2 regions of the Streptosporangium sp. NPDC049078 genome follow, and region 1 is predicted to be linked to the other one. Evidence: riboswitches for the same ligand, from Rfam matches in the RefSeq annotation. Region 1 holds a riboswitch; the other holds the start of a gene.
What was found. Region 1 has a riboswitch for S-adenosylmethionine ahead of AB0B90_RS03505 (glutathione S-transferase C-terminal domain-containing protein). Riboswitches for the same ligand answer to the same signal wherever they lie in the genome.
Positions count from the first base shown of each region.

Region 1 (5,768 bases):
GTCGGCGCTGTGCGCGGGGTCGGAGCGCCGTTCCAGGTCGACGGCGAGATAGCCGTGCATCCACTTCTGCAGGCCCGCGTGGTCGCCGAACCGGATGCCGTCCAGCGGCCGGTCGAGCCGGTCGAAGTCGAGCCGGTCCGGGTGCCGGGGCACGGCCTGGCGGATCAGCTTGCGCATCCCGAGGCTGCGCCACTCCTCGGCCGCGAAGCCCTCCTCGAACTCCTCCCAGCCCAGCTTGACCCGCTTGGGGTGGGCGGTGATGAGCTCGTGGTAGTACGCGAAGGCCAGCTCCTTGGCGACGAGCGGCCACACGTCCCTGCGGAAGTCCCACGGCCCCTCGCCCAGCGCCTCGCGGGTGAGGAAGCGCGGCACCGGCGGGCGGGCGCCCTTGAAGGGGTAACCGGTCTTGGAGTGGTACGGCACCCCGCGCCGCGAACCCACGTGCAGGAGGGGCTCTCGCCCGCTGGGCAGGTAGACGAGCTCCCCGTCGTACTCGCGGACGAACCGGCCGCCCCGGCCCGAGGTGAGCAGCACCATCAGGTCGACGAAGGCGAGCCCCATCCCCCGTACGATCACCGGCTCCCTCGCGGGGACGCCGTCCAGGTCGAGGTCCGCCGCGTAGCCGGTGGGCAGGTAGCGCAGCCCCGTACGTGTGGCGAGGCGGGCCAGCGTGCCCTCCTCGCTCGTCGGGGTCACGTCGCCGTGTCCCTGGGCGAGGATCACCGCGTCGACCTCGATCGTCCCGCCGTTCTCCAGCCTCACCGCCTGGCCGCCGGGGACGTCGGCGAGGTCGACGGCGCGGGTGGCGTGCACGTGCACCCGGACGCCCCGCGGCGCGGTCGCCACCGCGTGGCGGAAGACGTGGGAGAGGTAGCCGCTCTGCGCGGGGCGGGTGGCGAACCTGCCGGGGTCTCCGCCGAGCCATTCGGCCAGCGTGGGTCCCGGGCGGATCGGTCCCTCGCACCGCACCGACTCGTCGGTGAAGAGGGTCACGTCGGCCGCGGTGGAGTTCATCCAGAGCAGGTCCGGCTGGTCGCGCCGCCAGACGCGCCCGCCGCCCGGCGGGTGGGGGTCGATCACGTGGACGTCCAGCGACGGCCAGCCGAGCAGGTCGGCGGCGTTGGCGCAGATCCGCTCCACCAGGCAGGTGCCCGTCGGTCCCGCGCCGACGACCGCGATCGAGGCGCTCATACGGCGGCTCTGCGGTGCGGCTCGTCCCAGTCGGCGTACAGCGGCTCGACCGGGACACGCCAGGTGTCGGTCTCGCCGCGGAAGGGGGAGATGACGGTGAAGTCGGTGTTCTCGCGGAATGCGGGGTGGGCGTACAGGTCCCTGGCGTAGGCCCACAGGTTGGTGAAGGCGGTCAGCGGGCGCTCGCTGATCCTGGCCGCCGGGTTGTCGCTCAGGTCGAAGCGGAGCAGGGTCGGCCAGAGCCGTACGTCCGCCTCGGTGATCCCCGAGCCGAACAGGTACCTGCGGTCGGCCAGCCGGTCGTCCAGCTCGTCCAGGAAGGCGATCACCTCTGCGCGCGCCTCGGTGTACGCGGTCTCGGTGGTGGCCGACGCCACGCGGCCCGCCGCCGTGTTGACGATCTCGTAGATCCTCGTGTTGAGCTCGTCGATCTCCGGCCTGAGCTCCTCGGGGTAGAGGTCGGCCTCTGGGTCGCCGCCGAACCGGGTGGCGAGGTCGATCGTGATGTCGGGGAAGTTGTTGCTGACGATGCGGCCGCTCGTCCTGTCCCACAGGACCGGTACGGAGACGTGCCCGTCGAAGCCGGGCTCGGTCGCCTCGTACGCCTGCCGCAGGGTGGTGAAGCCGTTGACCGGGTCGGCCCCGCGCCGCTCGCGGAAGGCCCACCCGCGCCCGTCGCGCTCGTCGTCGACGTAGGAGAGCGAGACCACGTCCTGGAGTCCCCTGAGGGAGCGCACGATGGCGGCGCGCTGAGCGTACGGACAGACGGCCGCGACGTAGAGGTGGTAGCGCCCCGGCTCGGCGGGGAAGGCGGTTGTGCCGATCCGCCCCTGGAAGGGGTAGCGCAGGCCGGACCTGCCACCCGGCCGGTAGTGGCCGTGGGTGTCGAGGTCGACGGGGCTCGCGTGGTTCAGTGTGCTGCTCTTCGGCATCTGGCGCTCCCGGACATGTCGTGGTGACCCCGGTGAAGGGGTCCGCGCTTGCGGCACGCCCACCGTGCCGCCTGGTCTCCCCCGGGGGCACCCCGCCGCGGTGCGAGGGTTGCCGGTCAGTCAGCCGGGGCTTCGCACTGACACTCTTAACCTATTTAGAAGGTAGGAAATACATAGATCTCTGTCAAGCCTTAATGTCGGGGAATGTCCTATGAGAGCGTGAACGTGGTCTACCGCAAGTACGACGGGTCACTGCACTGGCACCACCGCGGCCTGCTGCTCGGCGAGGACGAGCACGGGGTGTGGACGGGCTGCGTGGCCGACTCCAGCGGCCACAAGGGCGACGGCCCCGCGGTCGCCTGGCCGCATCCGTTCGTGATGCTCTTCCCCCGCGACGCCTGGTGGACGGCCGCGTTCAACACGGCACCGCACAAGCACGAGATCTACTGCGACATCTCCACGGTGCCGCGGTGGAGCGACGGTCAGGTCACCATGATCGACCTCGACCTCGACGTGATCAGGGTCCGCGGGAACCTGCTGAAGGGCCGCCGGAGCCGGGTCTTCCTGGACGACGAGGACGAGTTCGAGGAGCACCGGATCAGGTACGCCTACCCGCCCGACGTGGTCGAGAGCGCCCGCGCCTCGGCCGCCTGGCTGATGGAGGCGGTCACCACCCGCACCGCCCCCTTCGGGGACGCGCCGCACTGGCTCACCCTGGTCAGCTGAGCGCGTCCCCTCCGGCCACCTCAGCGGGCGCGGTCGCGGAACAACCTGCCGGACAGCAGCGCCGAGACCAGCAGGAAACCGCCGCACCAGGCCAGCGCCTTCCACGGGTCGCTCCCCACGGGCCTGTCGAGCAGCAGGCCGCGCACGGACTCGATGATCGGCGTGGCCGGCTGGTTCTCCGCGAACCCGTGCAGCCACGTGGGCATGGTGTGGACCGGGACGAAGGCGCTGCTCGGGTAGGGCAGGAACATCACCGCGAAGGTGAAGCCGCCCGCGGCCTCCGGCGTCCTGGCCAGCAGGCCGACCACGGCGGAGACCGCGGAGACGGCCAGGACGAACACCACCAGGATGCCCGCCGCCGCGGCCCAGCCCGCCAGGTCCGCGTCCGCCCGGAAGCCGAGCAGGAAGGCGACGACGAACACGATGACGAGCGAGGTGAGGTTGCGCACGGTACTGGCGGCCACGTGCCCGCCCAGGAACGCCCCTCCGCCGACGTCCATCGACCTGAACCTGTCGACGATCCCCCGGCTCATGTCCTGGCTGACGGCGACCGCGGTCAGGGAGGCGCCGTAGGAGGCGCACATGACGAGGACGCCGGGGACGGCGTAGGTGACGTAGTCGGTGCCGGTCTGGATCGCGCCGCCGAACAGGTAGACGAACATCAGCATGATCATGACGGGCAACAGGAACGAGGTGATCAGCGCGTCGAGGTTGCGCAGCGACAGGCGGACGGCGCGGCCGGTCATGACCGGCCAGGCGACGAGCTCAGACACCGGCCCTCCTCCCCTCGCACCCGACGACGGGGCAGGACACTCGCCGCTCCTCGCTTGTCGAGACGTCCGTCGCCGTGAGGTCAGACACCGGCCCGCTCCCTGTCCGTCGGATTGTCCGTCAGGTTGTCCGTCAGGGCGAGGAACGCGTCGTCGAGCGTGGCGCCTCGCACGGTGAACCTCTCGACCGCGGAACGCCCGGGATCCACCTCGTCCAGCAGGGCGCGGATCTGCGCGGCGCTCCCGTCGGTGGCCGCCTCGACGGTGAGCCTGGCGGGATCGGCGTGCACGGCCCGCGCCCCGAGCAGGCGCGTCACCTCGGCGAACGAGCCGGCGTCGGCCAGGACGAGGTTCAGCCGCCAGGCGGCGACCCTCGCCTTGAGCTCGTCGGCGGTGCCCTCCGCCACCACCCGTCCGCCGTCGAGCAGCGCGATCCTGTCGGCGAGGCTGTCGGCCTCCTCCAGGTACTGGGTGGTGAGGAAGACCGTCGTCCCCGAGTCGGCGAGGCGGGTGATCACCTCCCACATCGCCTGCCTGCTCCGCACGTCGAGCCCGGTCGTCGGCTCGTCGAGAAAGATCACCGATGGTGCGCCGACGAGCCCGGCGGCCAGGTCCAGGCGTCGCCACATACCACCCGAGTACGTGCCGACCCGCCGCTTTCCCGCCTCGACCAGGTCGAACCGCTCCAGGAGCTCGGCCGCCCTGCGGCGGGCCCCCGCGCGTGACAGGCCGGACAGGCGGCCCATCATCCGGAGGTTCTCCTCGCCGGTCAGCAACTCGTCGACCGCCGCGTGCTGGCCGGTCAGGCTGATGGCGCGGCGCACCCGGCGGCGGTCGCGGACGACGTCGAACCCGGCGACCGTGGCCCGTCCCCCGTCCGGCCCGACCAGCGTCGCCAGGGTGCGTACGGTCGTCGTCTTGCCCGCCCCGTTGGAACCGAGCAGGGCGTACACGCTCCCCCTGGCGACGCGCAGGTCGACGCCCTTCAGGACGGCGACCCTGCCGTAGGACTTGGTGAGGCCGACCGCCTCTATCGCTGCTTCCACTACCCCTCCTGTGTATGGCGTACGCTCTACTGTTTATGACATACACGATATTGCGTAAGGTATACACTCGCAGAAAAGGACGGTCAAGCCCGGGAGCGCGATGGAAGTGCCGGAGAGCGTGGAGATCGCCTGGGGCCTGCGCGAGCGGCCCGGCAAGGGCCCCAAACGCAGCCTGAGCCTGGAGCACATCGTGGAGGCCGCCCTGCGGGTGGGCTCCGCGGAAGGGCTCGCCGCGGTCTCGATGAGCAAGATCGCCGCCGAGCTCGACGTCTCCACGATGGCGCTCTACCGCTACGTCTTGTCCAAGGGCGACCTGCTCATGCTCATCACGGACGCGGTGCTCGGCCCGCCTCCCCCGCTCCCCGAGCCGGGCGACGACTGGCGTCAGGGCGTCCACCGATGGGGCGCCGCCATGCGCGTCGCCCTGCAGCGGCACCCCTGGTCATTGCGCATCCCCATCACCGGGCCGGGGATCATGCCCAACCACGTCGCCTGGCTGGAGGCCGGGCTGCGCTGCCTGCGCGGCACCGGACTGGACGCGGACACGAAGCTCGCGGCGCTGCTGCTGGTCAACGGCTTCGTCAGGACCGAGGTGGCGCTCCTCGCCGACCTCCAGGACGCCCACCGCACCTCCCAGGTCACCGACGAGGAGGCGCTGTCCGGCTACGGCAGGTCACTCGCCAGGCTCACCGACGCCCAGCGCTTCCCCGAGATCCACGAGCTTCTCGAAGCCCGGGTCTTCGACAAGCCGGGCGGTGAGGACGACGAGTTCACCTTCGGCATGGAACGCATCCTCGACGGCCTCGCGGTGCTCGTCACCGAAAAGCCACCCACCTGATCGTCGGCGACCGCACACCGCCCACGCCGTGACCGACACCCCGCGCCCTCCGAGGCCGCCCACGTCACGCCCCCGTGCGCGCCGGAAACCCGGTGACGTTCCTGCCCGGTGAGCCGAATGCCGCCGGACACGCCACCGGGGCCCACGAGGCTGCCGGGCTACAGCGGCGGGAAGTCAGGGGCGCGGCGTTCGACGAAGCTGGCGACGCCCTCGACGAAGTCCGGCCTGGCGAAGGACTCGGCCATCAGGCGCTTCGCGGCCGACT
Region 1 covers NZ_JBEZEL010000002.1:137,506-143,273, forward strand. Annotated here, with positions in the region: gene AB0B90_RS03500 (FAD/NAD(P)-binding protein) at 1-1,191, opposite strand, end outside; gene AB0B90_RS03505 (glutathione S-transferase C-terminal domain-containing protein) at 1,188-2,123, opposite strand; SAM riboswitch class IV at 2,163-2,275, opposite strand; gene AB0B90_RS03510 (DUF402 domain-containing protein) at 2,328-2,849, shown strand; gene AB0B90_RS03515 (ABC transporter permease) at 2,870-3,622, opposite strand; gene AB0B90_RS03520 (ATP-binding cassette domain-containing protein) at 3,703-4,665, opposite strand; gene AB0B90_RS03525 (TetR/AcrR family transcriptional regulator) at 4,766-5,503, shown strand; gene AB0B90_RS03530 (enoyl-CoA hydratase-related protein) at 5,662-5,768, opposite strand, start outside.

Region 2 (5,768 bases), on a different contig from region 1:
TCGGCAGCAGGGCGATCAGCACGAGGTAGACGCCGATGAACCAGAGCGGGCTGATGACGAGCAGGACCACGCGGCCCATCCACTCGATCCCGAACGCCCACGTCACGATCACACCGAACACGATCCAGGTCCCGGCGAGCGCGAGCGCGGGGATCGCGAGACTCCGGATGCGCCGCCACACGAAGGTGCCGATGCCGACCCCGCGCTCGCAGGCCCGGTTCCACGACAGGAGGTGCACGTATCCGCCCACGTAGAAGAAGAGCGGCAGCACCTGCAGCAGCCACGTGAGGATCCACAGCCCCGAGGTGAAGCCCAGCGGGCTCGTCGGCGAGGGGCCGTCGGGCCCCCACTGCAGGATCGTGAACGCCCAGTGCCAGACGACCACGACGATCAGGCTGAGCGCGCGCAGCCAGTCGACGTACCGGTCCCGCCGCGGCCCGTCCGTGGCGGGAGGCACCTCGGCCGGTACGGAATCCGAGGTCGCGGTGCTTCCGGAGCGGCTCTCGGTGGTTTCCGAAGTCCCAGAGGTTCCTGGTGTCCCTGGCGTTCCGGATGGCCCGGAGGTTTTCGGCGTTCCGGGGGTTTCCCGGGATTTCGAGGCGGAGGGCGCGGGAGGAGCGGGAGGAGGTGTGGAGGGTACGGGGGTCGCCCTCTCCTGGTCTCCGCCGGATTCGATCATGCGGTTACAACCGTGCCTTACTTGTCGATGTCGCCGACGACGAAGAACATCGAGCCCAGAATGGCGACCATGTCCGAGACCAGGTGGCCGGGGAGCATCTCGCGCAGCACCTGGACGTTGTTGAAGGAGGCCGAGCGGAGCTTCATCCGCCACGGCGTCTTCTCCCCGCGCGAGACCAGGTAGTAGCCGTTGAGGCCCAGCGGGCTCTCCGTCCAGGCGTAGGTGTGGCCCTCGGGCACCTTCAGCACCTTGGGCAGGCGCTGGTTGACCGGCCCCGGGGGCAGGTCGACGAGCCGCTGCACGCAGACGTCGGCCAGGTCGAGGGAGACCTTCACCTGTTCGAGCAGCACCTCGAACCGGGCGTGGCAGTCTCCCGCCGACCGGGTGACGACCTTCACCGGCAACTCGCCGTAGGCGAGGTACGGCTCGTCCCTGCGCAGGTCGAGGTCGACGCCGGAGGCGCGGGCGATCGGGCCGCTCACGCCGTACTGCATGATCGTCTCGCGGTCGAGGACGCCCACCCCGCGCGTGCGGGCGAGGAAGATCTCGTTGCCGGCGATGAGGTTCTCGATGTCGGGCAGTCGCCGCCGCACGTCGGCCACGGCCTGGGCGACCCGGCCGGTCCACCCCGCGGGGATCTCCTCCTTGAGGCCGCCGACCCGGTTGAACATGTAGTGCATGCGCCCGCCGGAGATCTCCTCCATCACGGCCTGGAGGGTCTCGCGCTCCCGGAACGCGTAGAAGACCGGGGTGATCGCGCCGAGCTCCAGCGGGTAGGAGCCGAGGAACATCAGGTGGCTGAGCACCCGGTTGAGCTCGGCCATCAGCGTGCGCGTCCAGACCGCCCTCGCCGGCACCTCCATGCCGAGCATCCGCTCCACCGCGAGCACGACGCCCAGCTCGTTGGCGAACGCGGACAGCCAGTCGTGCCGGTTCGCCAGCACGATGATCTGCCGGTAGTCGCGCACCTCGAAGAGCTTCTCGGCGCCCCGGTGCATGTAGCCCACGATCGGCTCGGCGGAGCCGATCCGCTCCCCGTCCAGCGTGAGCCGCAGCCGCAGCACACCGTGCGTGGACGGGTGCTGCGGCCCGATGTTGAGGACCATGTCCTCGGTCGCGAGGTCCTTGCCGTCCGCCCCCCGTACGGCCTCGGCTCCAGCCCCCATCCCCACGCTCAGCTCACGGCGCGCGCCTTCAGTCATAGGGCCATGCTGTCACGTCAGCCGCGCGAGGCAAGATCCCGCAGGGCGCCGATCAGTCGGTCGACGTGCTCGGAGGTGGTCCCGATGCCGATGGAGGCGCGGACGGCGGAGGCGGTGACGTCGTCGCAGCCGCCGTCCTTGGCGCCCAGCAGGTGCCGTACGAAGGGGTGGGCGCAGAACTTGCCGTCGCGGACCCCGATGCCGTAGTCGCCGGACAGGGCCTCGGCGACCTCGCGGGCGGTGAAGCCGTCCACCACGAAGGAGACGATGCCGACGCGCGGGTGGTCCGGGCCCCACAGGGACAGCTCGTGGACGCCGGGGACACCTGCGAGGCCCGCCCTCAGGCGCCGGAGGAGGTGCTCCTCCTCGCGGACCAGCGGGGTCCAGCCGGTGGCGGACAGCGCGTCGCAGGCCGCGGCGAGCGCGATGGCGCCCAGCACGTTCGGGGTTCCGGCCTCGTGCCGCGCCTCGGGGTCGTCGTGCCACTCGGTGTCGTCGTCGTTCACGGCCTTCACCGCCCCGCCGCCCCGCAGGTACGGCTCGGCGTCGGCGAGCCAGTCGGAACGGCCGATCAGCGCGCCCGTGCCGAACGGCGCGTAGAGCTTGTGGCCGGAGAAGACCACGTAGTCCAGGTCGAGGGCCGTCAGGTTGAGGCGGCGGTGCGGGACGAGCTGCGCGGCGTCGACGAGGACGCGGGCACCGTGGCGGTGGGCGATGTGGGCGAGCGCCGCGATCGGCCACAGCTCCCCGGTGACGTTGGAGGCGGCGGTCACGACGAGCAGCTTGGGGCCGTCGATCGAGGCGAGGGCGTCGTCGACGGCGCGGACGGCCTCGCCGGGGAAGGCGGGGGCCGCGAGCCGCACGACCCGCTCCCAGGGCAGCAGCGAGGCGTGGTGCTCGGTGTCGAAGACCACGGTGGTGGTGCCCTCGGGCAGGCTGCGGGCCAGCAGGTTGGTCGCGTCCGTGGTGTTGCGGGTGAAGATCACCGAGTCGTCGGGGCGGGCGCCGACGAAGGCCCGCACCGTGTGCCTGGCCTGCTCATAGCGGGCCGTGGTCAGCTGGGACGCGTACCCGGCGCCGCGGTGGACGCTGGAGTAGGCCGGGAGCGCGGCGGCGACGGCGGCGCTCACCGGCTCCAGACAGGGGGCGCTCGCGGCGTAGTCGAGGTTGGCGTAGCGGACGAGCCTGCCGCCCCTGACCGGGACCTCCAGGTCCGAGCCGAGCACGGCCGGGATCGGCCGGTCACCGGACGCGCGGGTCTCGGGGACGGCGGGGGTGGCGGGGGTGCTGATCGTGAGGGTGGACACGCCATGGCTCCTTCGAGGTCATCGGACCCCAACCCATGGCACAGGTGCCTGGAGCCCGCGCTTGTCCGGCACACCTCGTGCCGGACCAGGTCCTCACCCGGGGCACCCCGCCGCGGACGCGAGGGTTGCCGGCCAGCGAGCCGGGGCTTGTCACTGGCACTCATGACCTACGGAGGCACTATAACCGACGTCCCGCAGTGGCCCGCAAGTCCGAAAGGTGAGCGTCCTGGTATCCGGGGCAGGAGCCGGCGCCTGGGAGCGTCCGGCGAATTGACGGCGAGTTGTGATGAAAGGAAGGAACTCGGGGCCTTTCCCGGTCGTCCTGGAGTCAGCCGAAGAAGGTCAAGCCGGCTGGATGATCGCGCGTTCGAGCGTTGGCCGAAGAAATCGGCCGAAGAAGGAGAAGGCCATGGATTGGGTGACCAACCCCGAGATATGGATAGGTTTTTTCACCCTTGTCGCCCTGGAGATCGTCCTTGGGATCGACAACATCATCTTCATCTCGATCCTGGTGGGCAAGCTCCCGCCCGCGCAGCGTGACAGGGCACGCAAGATCGGTATTTCCGTCGCCCTGCTCAGCCGTCTCCTCCTGTTGTTCGCGCTGTCGTGGGTGGTGAGGCTCACGACGCCGATGTTCGAGGTCTTCGGGCAGGGGATATCGGGGCGCGACCTGATCCTGATACTCGGAGGCCTGTTCCTGCTGGGCAAGAGCGTCCACGAGATGCACAGCAGCCTGGAGGGGGACTCCCACCACTCCGAGGGCAAGGTGGCGGCGTCCTTCACCTCGGTGATCATCCAGATCATGATCCTCGACGTCGTCTTCTCGCTCGACTCGGTGATCACCGCGGTCGGCATGGTCGACGAGCTGGGCGTCATGATCGCGGCCGTCATCGTCTCGGTCATCGTGATGCTGATCGCCTCCGGGCCGATCAGCCGCTTCGTGGACCGGCACCCGAGCATCAAGATGCTCGCCCTGTCCTTCCTGGTGCTGATCGGCGTCGTGCTCATCGCCGAGGGGTTCGAGCAGCACATCCCCAAGGGCTACATCTACTTCGCGATGGCGTTCTCGCTGCTGGTGGAGCTGCTGAACATCCGGATGCGCGGCAAGGCGGGCAGGCGCAAGCCGGTCGAGCTGCGTTCTCGCTACGGTGCCGAGGACCAGTCGGGTCGTACGGACTCGGTGGACGGCACGGACGGCACGGCCCCGAAGGACTCGGTGGACCTTGCGCACCGGGCCGATCCTGAGGCTCCGGTGACCGCGGTGGCCCAGGGGGTTCCGGCGAGCCGGACCGGTCCCGCGGACGGAGTGGATGAATCATCCGAAAAGGGAAATTCGGACAAGCGGCCCGACTCCTGACCAGGATTACGATGATTACGTGCGCTTTGATCCCTGGAATCCGGAATTCGTCGCCCATCCCTACGACGTCTACGACGAGCTGAGGCGGGAGCGGCCGGTCGGCTTCTTCGAGCCGACCGGCCAATGGCTGGTGGCGAGGCACGCCGACGTCAACGCGCTGCTGCGAGACCGCAGGCTCGGCCGGTCCTACCTGCACATGGCCTCGCACCAGGAGTTCGGCAGGCCGGACGACCCCGAGTTCCAGGACCCGTTCTGGCGGGTGATCAGGGCAGGGATGCTCGACGTCGAGCCGCCGGTGCACACCAGGCTCCGGCGGCTGGTCTCGAAGGCGTTCACCCCCCGCATGGTCCAGGCCCTCCGCCCCAAGATCGCCCGCATGGCCGAGGAGCTCGTGGACGTCTTCGTCGAGCGCGGCGGAGGCGACCTGATCGCCGAGGTCGCCGAGCCGCTTCCGGTCACCGTGATCGCCGAGATGCTCGGCATCCCCGAGTCCGACCGGCACCTGCTGCGCCTCTGGTCGGCCGACATCTGCGGCATGTACGAGCTCCAGCCGTCGGTCGAGGCCCAGCACACCGCCGTACGGGCGGCCGAGGAGTTCTCCGCCTATCTCGTCGAGCTGGCCCGCGCCCGAAGGGCCGACCCCGGCGACGACCTGATCAGCGCGCTCGCCCTGGTGGCCGACGAGGGCGACCGGCTCACCGAGGAGGAACTGGTCGGCACCTGCGTGCTGCTGCTCAACGCCGGACACGAGGCCACCGTGAACGTCACCGGCAACGGCTGGTGGTCGCTCTTCCGCAACCAGGCGGAACTCGACCGGCTCCGCGCCGACCACACCCTGCTGCCCACGGCGATCGAGGAGCTGATGCGCTGGGACACCCCGCTGCAGATGTTCGAACGCTGGGTGCTCGAGGACGTCTCGGTGGGCGGGATCGACATCCCGCGCGGCTCCGAGGTGGCGCTGCTGTTCGGCTCGGCCAACCGCGATCCCGAGGTCTTCGCCGACCCCGCCCGCCTGGACGTGAGCCGGGCCGACAACCCGCACATCTCCTTCGGCGCCGGCATCCACTTCTGCCTCGGGGCGCCGCTGGCCAGGGTGGAGCTGATCGAATCCTTCGGCGCCCTCCTGCGCAAGGCGCCGAAGATGGAACTCGTCACCGAACCCACCTGGGGTCCCGGCTACGTCATCCGGGGCCTCACCGCCCTCGATGTGCGGGTCTGAACCG
Region 2 covers NZ_JBEZEL010000009.1:176,579-182,346, forward strand. Annotated here, with positions in the region: gene AB0B90_RS17095 (acyltransferase) at 1-457, opposite strand, end outside; gene AB0B90_RS17100 (NADH-quinone oxidoreductase subunit D) at 697-1,881, opposite strand; gene AB0B90_RS17105 (aminotransferase class V-fold PLP-dependent enzyme) at 1,899-3,116, opposite strand; SAM riboswitch class IV at 3,241-3,356, opposite strand; gene AB0B90_RS17110 (TerC family protein) at 3,598-4,545, shown strand; gene AB0B90_RS17115 (cytochrome P450) at 4,565-5,764, shown strand.
Region 2: it holds a riboswitch for S-adenosylmethionine, as region 1 does, so the genes downstream of both, AB0B90_RS17105 (aminotransferase class V-fold PLP-dependent enzyme) here and AB0B90_RS03505 (glutathione S-transferase C-terminal domain-containing protein) in region 1, are expected to answer to the same signal.